4 regions of the Agrobacterium sp. 10T429 genome follow, and region 2 is predicted to be linked to each of the others. Evidence: predicted binding sites of a transcription regulator. Region 2 holds the regulator's gene; each other region holds the start of a gene.
The links. The regulator PhoB, encoded in region 2, activates phosphate uptake and scavenging genes when phosphate is short. The targets are predictions, from matches to a motif close to TGTCATNNANCTGTCAT.
Positions count from the first base shown of each region.

Region 1: a site for PhoB is predicted at 1,466-1,482, ahead of AC1DCP_RS00515 (DUF1045 domain-containing protein). Genes of this name have one in related genera too.
Region 3: a site for PhoB is predicted at 2,430-2,446, ahead of AC1DCP_RS06360 (LTA synthase family protein). Genes of this name have one in related genera too.
Region 4: a site for PhoB is predicted at 2,227-2,243, ahead of phnC (phosphonate ABC transporter ATP-binding protein). Genes of this name have one in related genera too.

Region 1 is NZ_JBFTGV010000001.1:108,522-113,366, reverse strand. Features, by position in the region: gene phnE (phosphonate ABC transporter, permease protein PhnE) at 1-1,307, shown strand, start outside; gene AC1DCP_RS00515 (DUF1045 domain-containing protein) at 1,574-2,272, shown strand; gene AC1DCP_RS00510 (alpha-D-ribose 1-methylphosphonate 5-triphosphate diphosphatase) at 2,269-3,405, shown strand; gene phnN (phosphonate metabolism protein/1,5-bisphosphokinase (PRPP-forming) PhnN) at 3,402-4,013, shown strand; gene AC1DCP_RS00500 (AraC family transcriptional regulator) at 4,101-4,845, shown strand, end outside.
Region 2 is NZ_JBFTGV010000001.1:353,443-358,287, reverse strand. Features, by position in the region: gene AC1DCP_RS01750 (aspartate aminotransferase family protein) at 1-419, opposite strand, end outside; gene AC1DCP_RS01745 (GcrA family cell cycle regulator) at 850-1,383, shown strand; gene phoB (phosphate regulon transcriptional regulator PhoB) at 1,683-2,366, opposite strand; gene phoU (phosphate signaling complex protein PhoU) at 2,398-3,123, opposite strand; gene pstB (phosphate ABC transporter ATP-binding protein PstB) at 3,222-4,037, opposite strand; gene pstA (phosphate ABC transporter permease PstA) at 4,052-4,845, opposite strand, start outside.
Region 3 is NZ_JBFTGV010000002.1:276,918-281,762, forward strand. Features, by position in the region: gene AC1DCP_RS06355 (DUF1003 domain-containing protein) at 1-318, opposite strand, end outside; gene AC1DCP_RS06360 (LTA synthase family protein) at 428-2,368, opposite strand; gene AC1DCP_RS06365 (NAD+ synthase) at 2,600-4,279, shown strand; gene AC1DCP_RS06370 (VOC family protein) at 4,428-4,805, opposite strand.
Region 4 is NZ_JBFTGV010000001.1:114,149-118,993, forward strand. Features, by position in the region: gene phnE (phosphonate ABC transporter, permease protein PhnE) at 1-247, opposite strand, end outside; gene phnD (phosphonate ABC transporter substrate-binding protein) at 317-1,222, opposite strand; gene phnC (phosphonate ABC transporter ATP-binding protein) at 1,308-2,168, opposite strand; gene AC1DCP_RS00540 (transferase hexapeptide repeat family protein) at 2,406-3,023, opposite strand; gene phnL (phosphonate C-P lyase system protein PhnL) at 3,020-3,727, opposite strand; gene phnK (phosphonate C-P lyase system protein PhnK) at 3,732-4,508, opposite strand; gene AC1DCP_RS00555 (alpha-D-ribose 1-methylphosphonate 5-phosphate C-P-lyase PhnJ) at 4,505-4,845, opposite strand, start outside.

The DNA.
Region 1 (4,845 bases), 240 kb from region 2:
TGACGGCCGCACATCCCGCAATTTTCAATCGCGGCTTCATGCAGCGATACGGCTTGCTGACCGGTATTGTCGCCGTCCTCGTCTATCTCACCGCCTGCTTTTTCTTCTTCAATGTCGGCCCCGCTTTCATGCAGGGCCGATGGGATCGCGCTTCGAGCTACATTCAGGACTGGTATTCCTGGCGGGCCCAGCCACGCCTTCGTTTCGAAGACGGCAAGGTGAACCCGCAGTGGTCAAGCCGGATGCAATATCCCGCCGATGCGCCGATCGACTGGCTGCAACCCTTGCCGGATGGCGGCTACAGCGTCGTTTACGCGGGCACGCAAAACCGTCTGGACGTAACGCCGACCCGGGTGGACGTCTATGTGGACGGCAAGAACTATCCCGTCATCATCAATGGCGACAAGGCTCTGGCCCCTGAGGTCCTGCCGCAAGAGATCACGCAGGACGGCAACAAGGTTCTCGTGCATTACGGTTTTGCCGGACAGGCAGAAATCCGCACCAGCCAGGTTTACGTGCAGCGGCGGTTCCTCGGGTGGGCGAACTTCCTGTTCGATACCAAATCGGAATTCTGGGGCAAGAGCTACGGCGACCTTGCCGCACTGGCGCTGTGGGGGGAAAGGCTCGATCCCACGCGCTCAAACATCAGCCACATGGTCGATGATTTCCTCGACAATGGTGTCTGGCAGCACGCCGATATTCTTTCCAAGCTGATGCAGACGCTGGTGATGGCCTTTGTGGGCACGCTGTTCGGCACGCTCGTTGCCCTGCCGCTCGCCTTTCTAGCCGCACGCAATATCACCGCCAACAGGGCCGCCAACTGGGGCATGAAGCGTCTGTTCGACTTCCTGCGCTCGATCGACATGCTGATCTGGGCGCTGTTTTTCACCCGCAGCTTCGGTCCGGGGCCGATCCCCGGCATTGCCGCGATCTTCTTCACCGATACCGGCGCGCTCGGCAAGGTCTATGCCGAGGCGCTGGAGAATGTTGACGACAAGCAGCGCGAGGGCGTCAAATCGGTTGGCGCTTCCCCCATCGCCGTCAATCGTTTCGGCGTGCTTCCGCAGGTCCTGCCGGTCTTCATTTCCCAGTCGCTTTATTTCTGGGAAAGCAACACCCGTTCAGCCACGATCATCGGTGCGGTTGGCGCTGGCGGCATCGGTTTGAAACTGCTGGAAGCAATGGGTACCAATGCCGACTGGGACAAGGTCGCTTATATGGTGCTGCTCATTCTCTTCGTGGTTTTCCTGTTCGACCACATCTCGAATTCCCTGCGGTCGCGCCTGATCGGGAAAACCCAGCATTAATTCATAAAGCAGGAGCGGGGTTTGGCTATCCCGCTTCCCGAGACGTGCGCAAAACCGGAACCTCTTTGCAAAGTCAGATACATCCCCTCAATGCGCCAGCATCCGTCTTGCGGACATTCGAGAGACACGCGGCGTTTCAAGCGCTTTTTTTCCTGGGTCATCATCATTCTGTCACGGAAAGCGATTACCTCGCACTCCTGACCTTGCGGGAAGCGGGCGAGTCACGCCAAATAGCTTTTCATCCAGGTTTTCCATGACACCGAAGAGTGCTTGCCGTGCGCTACGCCATCTATTTTTCTCCGGCTAAAGATCATCCACTGACTGAAGCGGCGTCGCGCTGGCTGGGACGCAATGCCTTTTCCGGCGCGCAACATGATGACCATGCCGCTTATGCGGAGATGACTGAGGAGCCGCGCCGTTACGGTTTCCACGCGACGCTGAAAGCCCCCTTCGAGCTTTCCGAAAAATACAGCGAAGCGGATCTCGTCGCCGCCCTCGAACAGTTTGCGGCCAGCCAGTCCGTCTTCGATATTCCGCGTGTTGTCATCGGTGCACTCGGGCCGTTTTTCGCGCTCGTTCCGGATCGCACCTACCAGCCGCTGCAGGATTTTGCCGCTGAGATCGTCGACCATTTCGACCGGTTTCGCGCGCCCCTGTCCGAGACCGACATTGCCCGCCGCCGCCCGCAAAACCTGACCGAAAGCCAGCGGCAAAATCTGTCGCTCTGGGGTTATCCGCATGTCATGGACGACTTCCGCTTTCATATGACGCTGACGGGCCGCATCGACGAAAGCGACGCGCCCGCTATCCAGGATGTGCTTTCGACCAAGTTTTCCGAGTTCGTCGACCGGCCTCTCACCATTTCCGGCCTCGCTTTGTTCGTTGAGGAAACGCGCGGCGCACCATTTACCGTTCATCGCTGGCACCCGCTTGGCCAGCCGCCAAAGAAAGATGCTGACCCATGACCGAGCATGCCCTTTCCAACGCCCGTATCGTTCTGGAAGACGATATTATTCTGGGATCCGTTCTGATCCGTGACGGCAAGATCGCCGATATCAGCGAAGGCGCCTCCAAGACCGGCGAGGATCTCGAAGGCGATTTCCTCATCCCGGGTCTGGTGGAACTGCACACCGACCATCTGGAACAGCACTATTCGCCGCGTCCCGGGGTTATCTGGGATAAGATTGCCGCCATTCAGGCTCACGATGCGCAGGTCGCGTCATCAGGCATTACCACTGTTTTCGACTGCCTGCGGCTGGGCTCCGACGAAGATGGCGGGTTCAAGAAGGGCGAGATGCGGGAAATGGCGGATGCCATTGAAACCGCTGCCGATCAGAACCGCCTGCGGGCAGATCACCTGCTGCACCTGCGCTGTGAAGTCGCCTCCGCCGATGTGCTCGAGCATTTCGAAGATTTCGAGACCGATCCGCGTGTGCGGCTGATTTCGATGATGGACCACTCCCCGGGGCAGCGCCAGTTTCAGTCGATGGACCAATATATCTTCTATTACCAGAAGAAGCGCGGACTGAGCGACGAGGCTTTCGCCGAGTTCGTCAGACGCCGGCAGACGGCATCGGCGGAGTTTTCCGCCAAGCACCGGGATTACCTGGCGGCCCGTTGCGCCGAGCGCGGCATAACCGTTGCAAGCCATGACGACGCTACAGAAGCGCATGTGGGCGAAGCGATCGGGCACGGCGTGAAACTCGCGGAGTTCCCCACCAGCGTCGAGGCGGCAAAGGCTTCGCACAGCGCCGGCATGAGCGTACTGATGGGCGCACCGAACATCGTTCGCGGCAAGTCCCATTCCGGCAACATCGCCGCGCGTGATCTTGCCGAACTTGGCGTGCTGGATGTTCTCTCTTCCGACTATGTGCCGTTCAGCCTGCTTTACGCGCCGTTCCTGCTCGCCGACCAGGTGGAAGCCATCACTCTGCCGGAAGCGTTGCGCATGGTTACCTCCACGCCGGCACGAACGGTGGGCCTTCGCGATCGCGGCAGCATCGCAACGGGATTGCGGGCCGATCTGGTCCGAGTTCACCGCGAGGACGGCGTTCCCGTCGCCCGCTCGGTCTGGCGTCAGGGCAAACGTGTGGCATGACCGGCAACGGACAGGATAGCCGGCTTGACGGCCAGACGCTGGGTACGGTGCCCGGAACCATGATCGTAATTGTCGGCCCGAGTGGGGCCGGCAAGGACACGCTGATGGATTATGCCGCAGCGCAGCTGTCCGGGCGGCCGGGCTTTCATTTCACACGCCGGGTCATTACCCGCAGCGGCGATGCCGGCGGCGAAAATCACGATGCGGTTTCCATGCACGAGTTCAACCGGCTGGAAGACGAAGGTGCTTTTGCCGTTTCCTGGCAGGCGCACGGGCTGAAATATGGCATTCCGGCCGCCGTCTATCGTCATCTTAATGCGGGAGACGTGGTCATCGCCAACGGCTCCCGCTCAGCCCTGCCCCAGTTCGGCACCGCCTTTGCACGCCTCAAGGTCGTGAACATCGTTGCACGGCCGGACGTGCTGGCGAAGCGGCTGGAGCAGCGCGGGCGGGAAAGCCGGGAGGATATTCTCCGGCGGCTGGAACGCAGTTCGCTCACGGTCGTCGGGGATTTTGATGTGACGACCGTGGACAATAGCGGTGCCATGGAAGATGCGGGCAAAACCATCATGCAGGTGCTTGAGCAGAGCGGCCGTCGCCACATTTAAACTCCACAGGCCGAACTGCTCGACAAATGGCTTCCCAACGCTTACCATCAGGCGACAATTTCCAAACATGGTACGCCAAGGCGAGGGATGCCTGAAAAGAGGGTCAGCGACGAGATAACAGTGGTGGCCGGTCTGGCCGCCGGCGTCGCCAATTATGCACGGTCGCGGGGCATCGATATTGCCCCCATCTGCAAGGCTCTCGATATCGATCCCGCCACTTTCGGCAGCGTGACGGAGCGCATCAGCCTCGACCGATTTTGCCGCCTGCTCGAGACATGTGCGTTGATTTCCGGCGACGACGCCTTTGGTTTGCAATGCGCGTCCACCTTTCCCGCCGGCGCATCCGGCGCGTTCGGATATGGCCTGATGAGCGCGCCGACAGTGCGGGCTTTCCTGCGTTTTCTTCAGGATCACGTTTATTACGCGACCAATAACAGCAATTTCACCATGGTCACGGATGCCGCGCACGTAACCCTGTCGTGGTCCTTTGCGCCTGTCATCGCCAAACGCGATCAATATGTGGATTTGTCGCTGACAGCTCTGATCCAGCGCCTTCGCGATATTCTGGGGGAGCGCGTCAACCTGATCGAGATCGGTCTGGAACGGCCGAAACCGGTTAATATTCAGCTATTTAAAGAAAGAATGACCAAGCGCGTCAGCTTTTCGCAACCCATCCATACCATGCGTCTTCCCACATCGCTTCTGGACGTGGTCAACCCAAATGCAGATGAGCGGCTGTTCGAGCTGATGAACTTGCAATGCCGGATGCTGCGGCCGGAGACATCGGCAGACGCCACGCATTTCATCGATCAGGTGAAGCGTTACATGCAGG
Region 2 (4,845 bases):
ATCGTCGCCAGTGTACGGCCATGGAAAGCGCCTTCGAAGGACACGATGCGGAACTTCTCCGGATGGCCCTTGGTATAGTGATAACGGCGGGCGGTCTTGATGGCGCATTCCAGGGCTTCCGCGCCTGAATTTGTGAAGAATACCTTGTCCGCGAAAGTCGCTTCCGTCAGGCGCCTGGCGAGTTTTTCCTGTCCCGGTACTTCATAAAGGTTCGAGACGTGCCAGACCTTCTCGGCCTGCGTCTTGATCGCATCAACGAGGTGAGGATGGGCGTGGCCCAGCGAGTTGACAGCAACACCGGCCGCAAAATCCAGATATCGCTCGCCGCTTTCCGTGAACAGCCATACACCCTCACCGCGCTCGAAGCGCAAGGGGGCTCTTGAAAACGTATCAAACAATGGCGCGCCGGCTTCGGCCATGGCTGTATCACTCCTTGCGCAGATGCGCTGTCAAACTGTTGTCAATAGGCTTGCGGGGTTATCCCTCGCCTGAAAATCAAAATGCCGCCTTGCGGCGGCAGGGGCACTATTGTCACTTCGTTTGCCGATGTCAACAAAAGTCAGCGTTTCCCGGGCTTCTCAAGCACTAGTATGCGGCGGCGGGCCAGCCCCAAGGTGTTGCCTTTCAGACTCAATACGCCAGCAAGTTGGGGAAAACCGGAAAATCGATTCCAGATGATTCCCGCGACTCTTGCCACGGAGTCGGGCTGGCACTAGGTTAATCGCTAATTACTAGACTGCATTGCGGCGGAACTAGTCACCGAAAATCAGGCGGAAACCACGCTTGCGGCATGCGCGCGAGACGGAGAGGGATTCTGCCGAAAATACACGCGACAAGCGGAGAAGCGGCATGAACTGGACAGACGAACGAGTCGAAAAGCTCAAGAAATTGTGGTCCGAGGGCCTTAGCGCCAGCCAGATTGCAGCGCAGCTGGGCGGCGTCAGCCGTAATGCCGTGATCGGCAAGGTCCATCGTCTCAATCTGCCGGGACGCGTCAAGGCTGGCGGTCCAGTGACTTCGGCACGCTCCGCGCCGAAGCGCACCGCTGCCCCTGCCCCGCGTGCGACGACTTTCGCAGGTCGCGTCAACGCGGCACCGGCACGCATCCTCACCCGTTCGAACGCGGCAACGGCGCTGCACGAGGAGATCGATATCGAGACCGCGCAGGTTCTCGATTACGTTCCTTCCAAGAACGTTGTCACGCCGATTTCCCGTCGCCTGACGCTGACGGAACTGACCGAGCGCACCTGCAAATGGCCGGTTGGCGATCCGCTGAAGGACGACTTCCATTTCTGCGGTTGTGAAGCGCTGGAATCTTCGCCCTATTGCAAGTTCCATGCGAAACTCGCCTACCAGCCGGTGAGCGAGCGCCGCAAGGCTTGAGTGTTGCGGCACGCATTCAGCACTCAAAAATTACGGGCCTTCGGGCCCGTTTTTTTATGACAAAAATAAAGCCGCTTTCTGGGCGGCTTGATGGCAGGCCTCACCCTTTCCCCTTACCATCGGGCGTGACCCTTCAATCCGGATTTCAACGCGCCGCCGATCTCCTCCGGTCAAAACGGACAATGGCATCGAGTTTGGCGGATATTCATATTGAAAAAGCCCGAAATCGTTTCAGATTTCGGGCTTCCTGATTTTTTGGTGCACTACTTCGCCAGCGAAACTATCTGGTTCCGCATCGCTCAGGCTTCCATCGAATATCCCGCACCACGCACCGTGCGGATGACATCCTGCATGTGCGAGAAATTCAGGGCCTTGCGCAGACGTCCGACATGCACATCGACAGTACGCTCGTCGACATAGATATCATGACCCCAGACGCCATCCAGCAATTGCGAGCGGGAAAACACCCGACCCGGCGACGTCATCAGGAATTCCAGCAAGCGGAATTCCGTCGGGCCGAGGCGCACTTCGCGGCTTTTGCGGTGAACGCGATGGGTCTCGCGGTCCAGTTCGATATCGCCGCATTTGAGCACCGACGACAGAACCTCCGGACGGGCCCGGCGCAACATGGCCTTGACCCGGGCCATGAGTTCCGGCGTCGAGAACGGCTTGACGACATAATCGTCAGCGCCGGTAGCGAGACCGCGAACCCGTTCGCTCTCTTCGCCACGCGCCGTCAGCATGATGATGGGCAGGCGTTCTGTTTCCGGCCGCATTCTCAAGCGCCGGCACAGTTCGATACCGGAGACACCGGGCAACATCCAGTCCAGGATGAGAAGATCCGGAATGCGCTCCTGCAGCCTGATTTCCGCCTCATCGCCACGGGGTATCGTGTCGACGTCGTATCCCTCAGCCTCGAGATTGTAACGAAGCAGGACGCTCAGCGCTTCCTCGTCTTCCACAACTGCAATCTTGGGCACCATATGCTGAACTCCGCAAGCTTCTGCTTGTCTGTTACTCGGTCACCGAACCAAGCGTGTTGGAACTGTCGTCCTTCGGACGCTCGCCCTCCGGCTGGCTGCCAGTGGTCATGTAATAGATCGTCTCTGCGATATTCGTCGCATGATCGCCGATACGCTCGATGTTCTTGGCGCAGAACAGAAGATGCGTGCAGGTGGTGATGTTGCGCGGGTCTTCCATCATGTAGGTCAGAAGCTCCCGGAAGAGCGACGTGTACATGGCATCGATTTCCTCGTCGCGTTCACGGATCGCATTGGCCTTTTCGGCGGAACGCGTGGAATAGACGTCGAGGACTTCCTTGAGCTGCACCAGCGCCAGGTCGGACAGATGCTCGATGCCGCGGGCGAGCTTGCGCGGAACGCCGGTGCCGGCGACAGCGATAACGCGCTTGGCCGTGTTCTTGCCAAGATCGCCGACGCGTTCGAGATCGGCGGCGATACGCAGGGTGCCGATGATCTCGCGAAGGTCTGCCGCCATCGGCTGACGCTTGGCGATGGTTACGATCGCCTTGTCGCCAATTTCGCGCTCAGCATGGTCGAGAATGGTATCGTCCGAAATGACCTTCTGCGCGAGCGCAGCATCGGAATTGACGAGTGCGCGCACGGCGTCACCGCACATCTGCTCGGCAAGACCGCCCATTTCGGCGATGCGGCGCGTCAGAAACTTCAGTTCGTCGTCATAGGCAGACAGGATATGCGAATGGGTCGTTGTCTGTGTCATGGTCTATTCCTCCGGCTTGGCCTGCATGCGCGTGCCCAACAGCGGGGCACGGCAGAGGCACCAGTCTTGTACGGTTACGATAAAGCACCGGCCGGGGATCAGCCGAAGCGGCCCATGATGTAGTCCTGCGTGCGCTGGTCGTCCGGATTGGTGAACATCTTGTCGGTTTCGTTTTCTTCGACAAGGTGACCAAGATGGAACATGGCCGTACGCTGGGAAACGCGCGCCGCCTGCTGCATGGAGTGCGTGACGATGACGATGGTGTAGTTGGTGCGCAGTTCGTGGATGAGTTCCTCGACCTTCGCAGTCGCGATCGGATCCAACGCCGAGCACGGCTCGTCCATCAGGATCACTTCCGGGCTGACGGCAACCGCGCGTGCGATGCACAGACGCTGCTGCTGGCCACCGGAGAGGCCCGTGCCGGATTCCAGCAAACGATCCTTCACCTCGTTCCAGAGACCCGCTTTCTGCAGGCTATGCTCGACGATCTGGTCCATATCCGCCTTGTTGCGGGCGAGACCGTGGATACGCGGGCCGTAGGCGATGTTCTCATAAATCGTCTTCGGAAACGGGTTCGGCTTCTGGAACACCATGCCGACGCGGGCACGCAGTTCCACGACGTCGATCTGCTGATCGTAGATATCGTCGGTATCGAGCGTGATCTTGCCGGTGACCCGGCAACCGTCGATCGTGTCGTTCATGCGGTTCAAGGTGCGCAGGAAAGTGGATTTACCGCAACCGGACGGGCCGATAAGTGCAGTCACCGTGTTTTCGCGGACATTGAGGTTCACGTCGTAAAGCGCGCGCTTTTCGCCGTAATAAACCGAAACATCCTTGCCGATCATCTTGTATGAGACTTCATTCATTTTCTTGTCCAGCGCCTTTTCAACTGCTGCTTCCGACAACATGTTCATTGCTCTAGCTCCCTCTACCAGCGCCGCTCAAAGCGGCGACGCAACAGGATTGCGCCAACATTCATGAGAATGAGGAACAGAAGCAGGATGATGATAGCGCCAGATGTCCGTTCGACAAAGGCACGCTCAGCTTCGTTCGCCCACATGTAAATCTGCACCGGCAGGGCCGTGGACGGATCCATAGGCGTTGTCGGATAGTTCGCGACGAATGCCACCATGCCGATCAGAAGCAGCGGCGCCGTTTCGCCCAGTGCGTGGGCGAGACCGATGATGGTGCCGGTCAGAATGCCAGGCATTGCCAGCGGCAGGACGTGATGGAAAATCGTCTGCATCTTGGAAGCGCCAAGACCGAGTGCGGCGGCGCGGATCGACGGCGGCACGGCCTTCAATGCAGCGCGGGTGGCGATGATGATCGTCGGCAGGGTCATCAGCGTCAGGACGAGGCCGCCGACCAGCGAGGCCGAGCGTGGAAAGCCCATGAAGTTGATGAAGACGGAGAGACCGAGCAGACCGTAAACAATGGAGGGAACAGCCGCCAGATTGTTGATGTTGACCTCGATAAGGTCCGTCAAACGGTTCTTGGGGGCAAATTCCTCCAGATAGATGGAGGCCGCAACACCGATCGGCAGCGACAGCACCAGCACGATCAGCATCATGTAGAACGAGCCGATCAGCGCAACGCCAACACCCGCGGCTTCCGGACGGCTCGAAGCGCCGTTGACGAAGATGCCGGTATTGAAATGCTTGCCAAGCTGTCCGCTTTCCACGAGCTGGTTCATCCAGCCGAGCTGCTGGTTCGAGATGCGGC
Region 3 (4,845 bases), on a different contig from region 2:
GAGCATGGAGAGCAGAAGATTGAGGAAGATGAAGGGGTAGGGGTCGAAGGCCCGCGTCGTCAGCACGATGGTGTTGATGATTGCCCAGAACACCAGGAAAAAGCAGAAGCTGAGGATAAATCCCCAGGAGCCGCCAACCCTTGCAATGCTGTCGGCCAGCCTGTCGCCCAGGTTTGCCCCGGCGGAAAATTCCGCATTGGTGTCGGTCGAGACCAGCTTTTTCTGGTGCGACAGTTCCAGAATACGACGCTCGACCTCGCCGATTTCCCGGGAGGAGCGCTTGAAGTGCGAAACGATATAGTCGGAGATGTCTGACACGGTGCTTCTCGTGGTGCTGATGGTTCGTTACGGCCCTGTCGAGATAAACCCGCATGGCAAAGGAATTCAAACGATTTCCGCTGCCATGCCGTTTAGACATCCAGCCCCATCAGACGGAGGGTGTAGCGTCATTTACCCAGTTGAAGCCGGGGAAGAAGCGCTCTCGGCCATATTGCTCGCCGAACATCATGTCGAATTGCAGCAGGCGATAATTGCGCACCACGTCCGGAATGGAATTGGGTGAAATCGACCAGTCGGGCAGGGCCTTGCCATCCGTTGCCACGAGCATATGCCGGTCGACGACGGAAAACGCATCCTGCACTTCACCCAAAGTCCCCGTATAGAAGGGGTCTGAGAAACCGGCTGTTTTCAGTACGTGATAGGGCAACAGCGCCGGGCTGATGGTGCCGATATTCTTGCGCACGCCCGTCTTCGAGGACCAGACGACGAGCGGCGTCTCGTGTTCCTTTTTCATGACTTCCAGCGGCGCGCGGCGGCTGGCCACCATGCCCGGCATGTAGCCGCTTTCCACGAATGTCTGGCCAAGCGGCGGCAGGTGATCGCCGAAGAGCACGATGATGGTTTCGCGCTCGCGCTTTTTTGCCCAGCGCATCAGCTTCAGAAGGGCGTCGTCGGCCTCCGCCACGCCCTGCGCATAGGTACCAAGCGCCTGCGATGCGGAAGCGGAAAGATCGCCCTCTACGCCGATGGTGTCGCTGGCATAACGGCCCGCCTCGTAAGGTCCGTGTCCCTGCAGGGTGACGGCGAAGAGGAAGAGCGGGTTGCGCGCATCGTCCGCGGCCACCATGATCTGGTCCATCAGCGCGTCGTCGGAGGCGAAGTTGCCGCGCTTTTCCATGGGCGGCAATGTCTCTTCCGAGCGGAACTCCTCGAAGCCGAAATTCCTGTAAACTTCCTTGCGGTTCCAGAACCATTCCTGAAACGGATGCATGGCGATTGCCGAATACCCTTCGCCACGGAAGAAGCTGGCAAGCGAGGGCACCGGGCGGCGGATATATTGCTGGTAGGGAATGCTGCCATAGGGCAGGAAGGCGTTGGAAAAGCCGGTCAGCGCCTCGAATTCCACATTCGCCGTCATGCCGCCGAATTCCGGCGAGAACACGTTGCCGGATTGCTTGGCGCGGATGTTGGGCATCGGATCGGCAGAGAGCTTCACGTTTTCAAGCCGTGTCGGATCCCACAGCGATTCGCTCATCAACATGATGACATCAGGGTAATCGCCCGTGTTGGCGGCAAAGGCGGCGGGTTCCGAGGTCAGGTCTGCGATGCTGTTTTGGCCGTAACCCTGCGGCGCCGAGACGTTGGCCATGGGAATATTGAAGGCAAAGGCCATCAGGAAACCGTTATGGCGGTAATTCTCCTGTTGATCCCACATCATGGGGATGATGTTGAGACGATCGCGCACCCACGAATAATGCGAATAGTCCATGAGCGAGGCGAGGCCGGCCAGAAGCGGCAGCGCCAGCACAAGACCTGCGGCGCGTTCGCGCCAGCTCAAGCCCGGCGAATAACGCCGCGCCAGCAGCCACAGGGTGGAAAGGGCCGCAACCGTGGCGCAAAGGCCAAGGCCGACCAGCACGGCCGTCAGCGGCTGGGCTTTCAGCATGGTGGGCAGAAGCTCGAGGATCTGCCGGCCGAACAGCAGGTCGGAGGGATAAAGCGGATCGGAGAGATAGGTCTGTTTCTGCGCGGAAATCAGCCCTGTCAGCGCGCAAAGCGGCGCAACGGCGATGAGCGACAGGTAACGGCGGCCGAGGATGGAATCCAGCGCTACGAGCAGCAGCAGCACGGCGGCGATGGTGGTCATGCCGGGGCGGGCGGATGAGGTGAGGAAGGTGCCGACATCAACTAGCGAACCGCGGGCGATCCATTCCAGCGCGACGACAAGCACGACCGACGAAAATGTCAGATTGGCAAGCGTGTAGGCCTTACCCGAAAGCTTGGAAAGGCTCCGCGTCCATGCAGGCGAAAAGACAAAATCAGCCTTTTCGGAAGCCGTTGTTTTTGGCGCCGAATTTCTCAAACTCATACTCCGGTATTACGAGGCGACACCGCGCAATTCGGGGAGGTGAATCGGGGCGTCGCAAAACTGTCATGTAACTGTCACATAAGCGCGATGAACGCGACATGAACTTTGCGGAGTGTGGCCGGTGCGGTGATAACCTTAGCGTGAATGCCGGTTGCGGCTTCATCCTATCAAGGTGGTGCGGCATGCAATTGCCGCGTTGCGGAGCGGGCACGGGCGCGGTATTGAAAAGCCATGAGCGACAGACACGACATCAAAAACCATCTTCGAATTGCCGTCGGGCAGTTCAATCCGACTGTTGGCGACGTGGCGGGCAATCTCGCCAGGGCGCGTGAAGCACGGGCCGATGCGGCGACGCAGGGTGCCGATCTCCTGCTTCTGACCGAGCTGTTCATATCCGGCTATCCGCCGGAAGACCTGGTATTGAAGCCGGCTTTTCTGAAAGCGTGCCTGAAGGCCGTGGAAGAACTGGCGGCGGAAACCGCCGATGGCGGGCCGGGCGTCGTCATCGGTTTTCCGCGTCAGGGTGAAACGGGCCGGCACAATTCGGTTGCGCTTCTGGATGGCGGCAGGATCATCGCGCTGCGTGACAAGATTGACCTGCCGAATTACGGCGAGTTCGATGAAAAACGTGTTTTCGCCGAAGGTTCGATCTCCGGTCCCTATAATTTCCGCGGTGTCAGGATCGGCATTCCGATCTGCGAGGAAATCTGGAACGACATGGGTGTGTGCGAAACGCTTGCCGAAAGCGGGGCGGAAATCCTGCTGGTGCCGAATGGTTCGCCCTATTATCGCGGCAAGCTGGATGTGCGCCATCAGGTGGCGCTGAAGCAAGTAATCGAAAGCGGCTTGCCGCTGGTCTTCGCCAATCAGCTTGGCGGGCAGGACGAGCTGGTTTTCGACGGCGCGAGCTTCGGTTTCAATGCCGACAAGACCCTTGCCTTCCAGATGAGCCAGTTCGAGGCGACCCTTGCCGTCACCGATTGGAAACGCACCGCAGAAGGCTGGCGCTGCGAGAGCGGTCCTTTCTCGAAAATCCCTGAAGGCGAGGAGGCGGATTACCGGGCCTGCATGCTGGGCTTTCGCGATTACGTCAACAAGAACGGCTTCAAGAGCGTGGTTCTCGGCCTTTCCGGCGGTATCGATTCGGCGATCTGCGCTGCGCTTGCTGTTGATGCGCTGGGCGAAGAGCGGGTGCGCTGCATCATGCTGCCCTATCGTTACACCTCCGAGGATTCGCTGAAGGACGCAGCCGATTGCGCCAAGGCACTTGGCTGCCGTTACGATATCGTGCCCATTGCCGAACCGGTGGATGGGTTCCTGTCGTCGCTTTCGGAAATGTTCGAAGGCACGGAAGAAGGCATTACCGAAGAAAACCTGCAGAGCCGTACACGCGGTACCATTCTCATGGCTGTTTCCAACAAGTTCGGCTCGATGGTGGTGACAACAGGCAACAAGTCGGAAATGTCGGTGGGGTATGCGACGCTTTATGGCGACATGAATGGCGGTTTCAATCCCATCAAGGACCTCTACAAGATGCAGGTCTACGCCATCTCCAGTTGGCGCAATTCCCATGTGCCGCCGGGCGCGCTCGGGCCATCCGGCGAAGTGATCCCCGCCAATATCATCTCCAAGGCGCCATCCGCTGAATTGCGACCCAACCAGACAGACCAGGATTCGCTACCGCCCTATCCGGTGCTGGACGATATTCTGGAGTGCCTGGTGGAAAAGGAAATGTCGGTCGAGGAAATCCTCGCGCGTGGCCATGATATCGCGACGGTGCACCGGATCGAGCATCTGCTCTATCTCGCCGAATACAAACGCCGCCAATCCGCGCCCGGGGTGAAGATCACCAAGAAGAACTTCGGCCGCGATCGCCGTTATCCGATTACCAACCGGTTCAGGGACAGGTAGTCGAAGGAGGGCATGGGGGAGCTTGCTGGACCCCGAATCTAGTTCGGGGTGACGGAGTGCAGATGCTGCGACTTCGCCATATATCGATGTCAAAGAAGCATCCTTTTCCTCCAACGGCGCGGACACGCCGCGCCGTTTCCCTATCTCGTTAAATAACCTGCCCCACATCGATGCGGTTGCCATCCGGGTCTTCGAAAACGAAGGCCCGCAGGCCATAATCCTTGTCCTGCAGACTTTTGATGATGCGAAGCCCGTGGCTTTTGCAAAGCGCGTGCAGCGCGTCGGCGTCGCTGACCAGCATATGCGCCACATTGAAGGGGGCCGGTTTGTGCGTCGACTGCAATGTCAGGTGCAACTCTGCATTACCTTGTTTCAGGATCAGGAAACCGACAGGGTTGCCGTTTTCGAAGGTCTTTTCGAAGCCCAGCACACGGACATAAAAGTCATGGGCCTTCTCGATATTCTTGACAGGAAGCATTGCGGCGATCCGACCGAAGCGGATGCCGTGATCGGCGATGTTGTTCATCGCGGAACCTCGGATCTGGGAGAAACGGGCAGGGGTGCGG
Region 4 (4,845 bases), 240 kb from region 2:
GCGGGCTATCTGGCACGAATGTTTTCATGAAGTCGAAAAAATATGGCAGGCGCTCGAAGAACTTGCCCGAATTGGCCTCATTGGCGAAATTCAGTGAGGCGGCAAGGACGATGAGGAAGATAACGAGCGACATAACGGTATAAATCCGCCGTGTCCTAAGCTGCTGTTGATAATGACGCATCACCGTTCGGGACGATGTGCTCAATCCCTCAGGCGTGAGGGTACCATGTTGCAGTGTGGTCGCCATGCCGCTTTCCTTTATTGGCAAAAGCGGCGATGCCGCAAGGCACCGCCGCTTCCGGATATGATCTGAGGATCAGCCGCCGATAACGGACTTACGGGCGTCGATGATCGTCTGGTAGAAAGCCGGGTCGACCTTGATGTAGGCAGTGTTCTTGCCCTGGGTGTAACCCTGGAAGCAGGCGAGATCCTTCTTCGGCAGTTCCATGAAGAAGTCTTCGACCTTCTGCTTCATGCTGTCACCGATCTTGTTGGCAACGAGAAGCGGACCGTTCGGGATCAGCGGGGATTTCCAGACCTGAACGATATCGTCCATGTCGAGGTTGCCCTTCTTGACCATCTGGTGAAGGTTGCCGCCGGAGTAGCCTTCTTCCCACTTGCCGACGCCCGAACCGAATGTCGTGCCGACGTCGAACTTTTTGTCGAGAACGGCGAGAACGAGGTTCTCATGGCCGCCGCCGAAGCCGGTTTCGGAGAAATATTCCTTGACCGGAACGCCGGTTTCCTTCGGGATCGATACGTTCGGGACGAGGAAGCCCGAGGTGGAGTCAGGGTCGGCGAAGCCGATCTTCTTGCCCTTGGCGTCAGCCAGAGACTTGATGCCGCTGTCCTTGCGGGCAACCATGATCGTGTAGTAGCCGCTGGAACCGTCAGAGCCGGTATAGGTCAGGATCGGATCGACGGCCTTGGGATCGGCAATGGCGATCTTGGCGTAGGAAGAAGCGCCCATGGATGCAATGTCGATGGTGCCGCCGAGCAGGCCCTGGATAACGCCGTTATAGTCCGGCGACGGGAAAACCTGAACTTCGGAAACGCCGGTTGCAGCCTTGAGGCCATCCGCAACGCACTTCGTGTTGCGGATCTGGTCGGCTTCATTTTCCGAACCGTCGAGACCGATACGCAGGACCTTGACGTCCTGAGCCATGGCCGAACCGGCCAGAACGCCAAGGGCGACTGCCGAAAGAAGGATTTTCTTCAACATGGACTTTCTCCTGTTTCCCGGCGAGCCGGAGTTTGTTGTGAAGTATCGGCCCTTGACGCGGGCGCAAACGATGCTGAGCGGTTCCTCAGAGCCCGGCGAGAGCCAGCGGTTCGGGACCGGCAGATTGCTGAACCGGACGCGCGGCAAGCTGCGCGCCGGGAATATTGATGCTGGTCGAGGTCATGGTCTCGTCGATGCCGGCGCCGTGTGAATCCGTGCCGTAAATCTCCGTGACCGCCGCAGCCGTTAGTTCGGCGGGTGTTCCGTCGAAAACGACTCGACCCTGCGACATGCCGATAATGCGTTCGCAATAATTGCGCGCCGTATCCAGCGTATGCAGATTGGTGATGACGGTGATGCCTTCACGCTCGTTGATGTCGCGCAGGGCGTCCATGACGATCTTGGCGTTCAGGGGATCGAGAGAGGCGATCGGCTCGTCGGCGAGAACCATCTTCGGAGACTGCATTAGTGCCCGGGCGATAGCGACGCGCTGCTGCTGGCCGCCGGAAAGCGTGCCCGCCGCCTGCATGGCTACGTGCTCGATGCCGAGCCGCTCGAGGGCGGCAATCGCCATCAGGCGCTCTTCATCCGTGAAAATGTTGAACAGGCTGAGCACGGTCGAACGGTGGTTCAGGCGGCCGAGCATGACATTGGTGAGCACGTCGAGACGCGGCACCAGATTGAACTGCTGGAAGATCATCGCGCAGTCGCGCTGCCAGTTGCGCAGGGCGGCACCCTTCAGCGAAGAGACTTCCGTGTCGTTGAAATGAATGGAACCCGAGGAGGGATCGACGAGGCGGTTGATCATGCGCAGCAGCGTTGACTTTCCTGCGCCAGAACGTCCAATCACGCCAACCATCTGGCCTTGCGGAATTTCCACATTCACGGAATCGACCGCAGTGTGGTTGCCGAAACGGCGCGTGACTTGCTTCAGGTGAAAGCTCATTTCCCCGTCCAATCTTCTTCTGATGGGGTTCGACCTAACAGCGGTGCGTGAAGCGTGAATGTCAGTTTGATGAAGAAAATATTACAGAATGCGCAGATAAGGCGTGCGCGTGGTCGCCTGCGAACCTTTTAGTAGTCGTGCCACCGGATTGAGGCCGGCGGGTGTCTCGCAGACATGGTTAGGGAGACCCCGGAGCACGACCCCCGGAATCTGCAGTTTCTTCGGTGTGGGGCGATTTTACCCGGCGTATTTCGCCACGAAATCCTCGGCGGCGAGGGTGCGGAAATCGTCCAGTGCGCCGCGCAGCGTTGCGTGGTCCCAGTCCCACCATTTGAGATCGTCCATGCGCTGGCCAAGGTCCGCCGGGAAGCGGTTCCTGATCAGCCGGGCGGGTACGCCGCCGACGATGGTATAGGGCGCAACGTCTTTCGACACGACCGCACCGGCCCCGATTACCGCACCGTTTCCGATTGTGACGCCAGGCAGGATGGTCGCGCCATGGCCGATCCAGACATCGTGGCCGATCACCACGCGCTTGGCGCGGCGGGCGGCGAAGAAGTCATTTTCATCATCGGCGTCGTCCCAATAATTGCGGGCACGGTAGGTGAAATGGTGAAGTGTGGCGCGCGACATCGGATGATTGGTCGCGTTGATGCGGACGGATGCGGCGATGTTGACGAATTTGCCGATGGTGGCGCACCAGATCGCACCGTCCTGCATGACATAGGAATAGTCGCCCATCTCCACTTCCTCGATGCGGCAGCGTTCCGAGATTTCGGTATAGCGGCCGATCGATGAATTGGTGACACGGGCACTTTCGTGGACAACAGGTTCGAGACCGACCTTCACACTCATGCCGCTGCCTTCCGGGGGGAGAATTGCGAGACATCCAGAACGCGATCGGCCACGGCTTCCCGCACTTCCTCGTCATGGAAAATACCGAGCAAGGCCGTCCCTTTGCGCTTCTTTTCCGCGATCATCTCCACGACCACCCGTCGGTTGGCGGCATCCAGGGATGCGGTCGGTTCATCGAGAAGCAGGATCGCGTGATCGGTGATGAAACCGCGTGCGATGTTGACGCGCTGCTGCTCGCCGCCGGAAAAGGTTGCTGGCGGCAGAGACCACAATTCCCGCGGCAGGTTGAGTTTCGAAAGCAGAACGGCTGCCTGCTCGCGGGCCTCTTCCGCGGCAACCTTGCGCGCAAAAAGCGGCTCGGCGACGACGTCGATCGCCGGAACGCGCGGCACGGTGCGCAGAAACTGGCTGACATACCCGATGGTGCGATGGCGAATATCGAGGATGGTGCGCGGCGAGGCGCTGCCCATGTCAATGACCTGATCCTCGTGGCGGATGAGGATCTGGCCGCTGTCGATGGCATAATTGCCATAGAGCATTTTCAGGATCGAGCTTTTGCCGATGCCGGACGGGCCGCCGAGCACGACACATTCTCCGCCGGACACGGAGAAACTGACATCGCGGACAACAGGCAGTTCGATGCCATCGCGAAGATGCATGGTGAAGCTTTTGAAGACTTCCGAAACGATAAGGGGTGTCGGCATGGCGTCAAACCTGCAAAATGGAGGAAACAAGCAATTGCGTGTAGGGTTCGCGCGGATCATCCAGCACCCGGTCTGTCAGACCGTGTTCGATGACGTCACCACCCTTCATCACCATCATGCGATGGGAAAGCAGCCGCGCGACCGCCAGATCATGGGTGACGACGATAACGGCGAGGCCGAGATCGTTGACGAGACCACGCACGAGATCGAGCAGGCGTGCCTGCACCGAGACATCGAGGCCGCCGGTCGGTTCGTCCATGAAGACGAGGCGCGGTGAGGTCACCAGGTTGCGGGCAATCTGCAGACGCTGACGCATGCCGCCGGAAAAGGCGCGTGGCTGGTCGTCAATGCGGTCTGTGCCGATTTCCACCCGTTCCAGCCACTCGCTGGCCGATTGCCGGATATTGCCGTAATGCCGGTTACCGACAGCCATAAGCCGCTCGCCGACATTGGCGCCCGCCGAAACCGCCATGCGCAGTCCATCCGCTGGGTTCTGGTGCACGAAACCCCAGTCTGTCCGCATCAGGAAACGCCGTTCGGCTTCGCCCATATGATAGAGGTCTCGCACCGAGCCATCGCGCATGCGATATTCCACGCTGCCAGCCGTCGGCACGAGCCGTGTGGAAATGCAGTTGAGAAGCGTGGTCTTGCCGGAGCCGGATTCACCGACGATTGCCAGAACCTCGCCCGGATAAAGCTCGAAGGAGACGTTGCGGCAACCGGCGCGGTCGCCGTAATATTTCGAAACGTCCCTGACTTTCAGAAGCGGTGCGTCGCTCATTCTGCGGCCTCCTTCACATCCGCCAGCAAATGGCCCTTGTGGCCATGGGCGCGGCGGTCTTCGCAATGGTCGGTATCGGAGCAGACGAACATCCGCCCGCCCTTGTCGTCCAGCACCACCTCGTCCAGATAGACATTCTCCCCGCCGCACAGCGCGCATGGCTTGTCGAAGCTCTGGATTTCAAACGGATGGTCCTCGAAATCCAGGCTGACGACATCCGTGTAGGGTGGCACGGCATAGATGCGCTTTTCGCGACCGGCCCCGAACAATTGCAGGGCGTCCGACAGGTGCATTTTCGGATTGTCGAACTTCGGGGTTGGCGAGGGGTCCATCACAT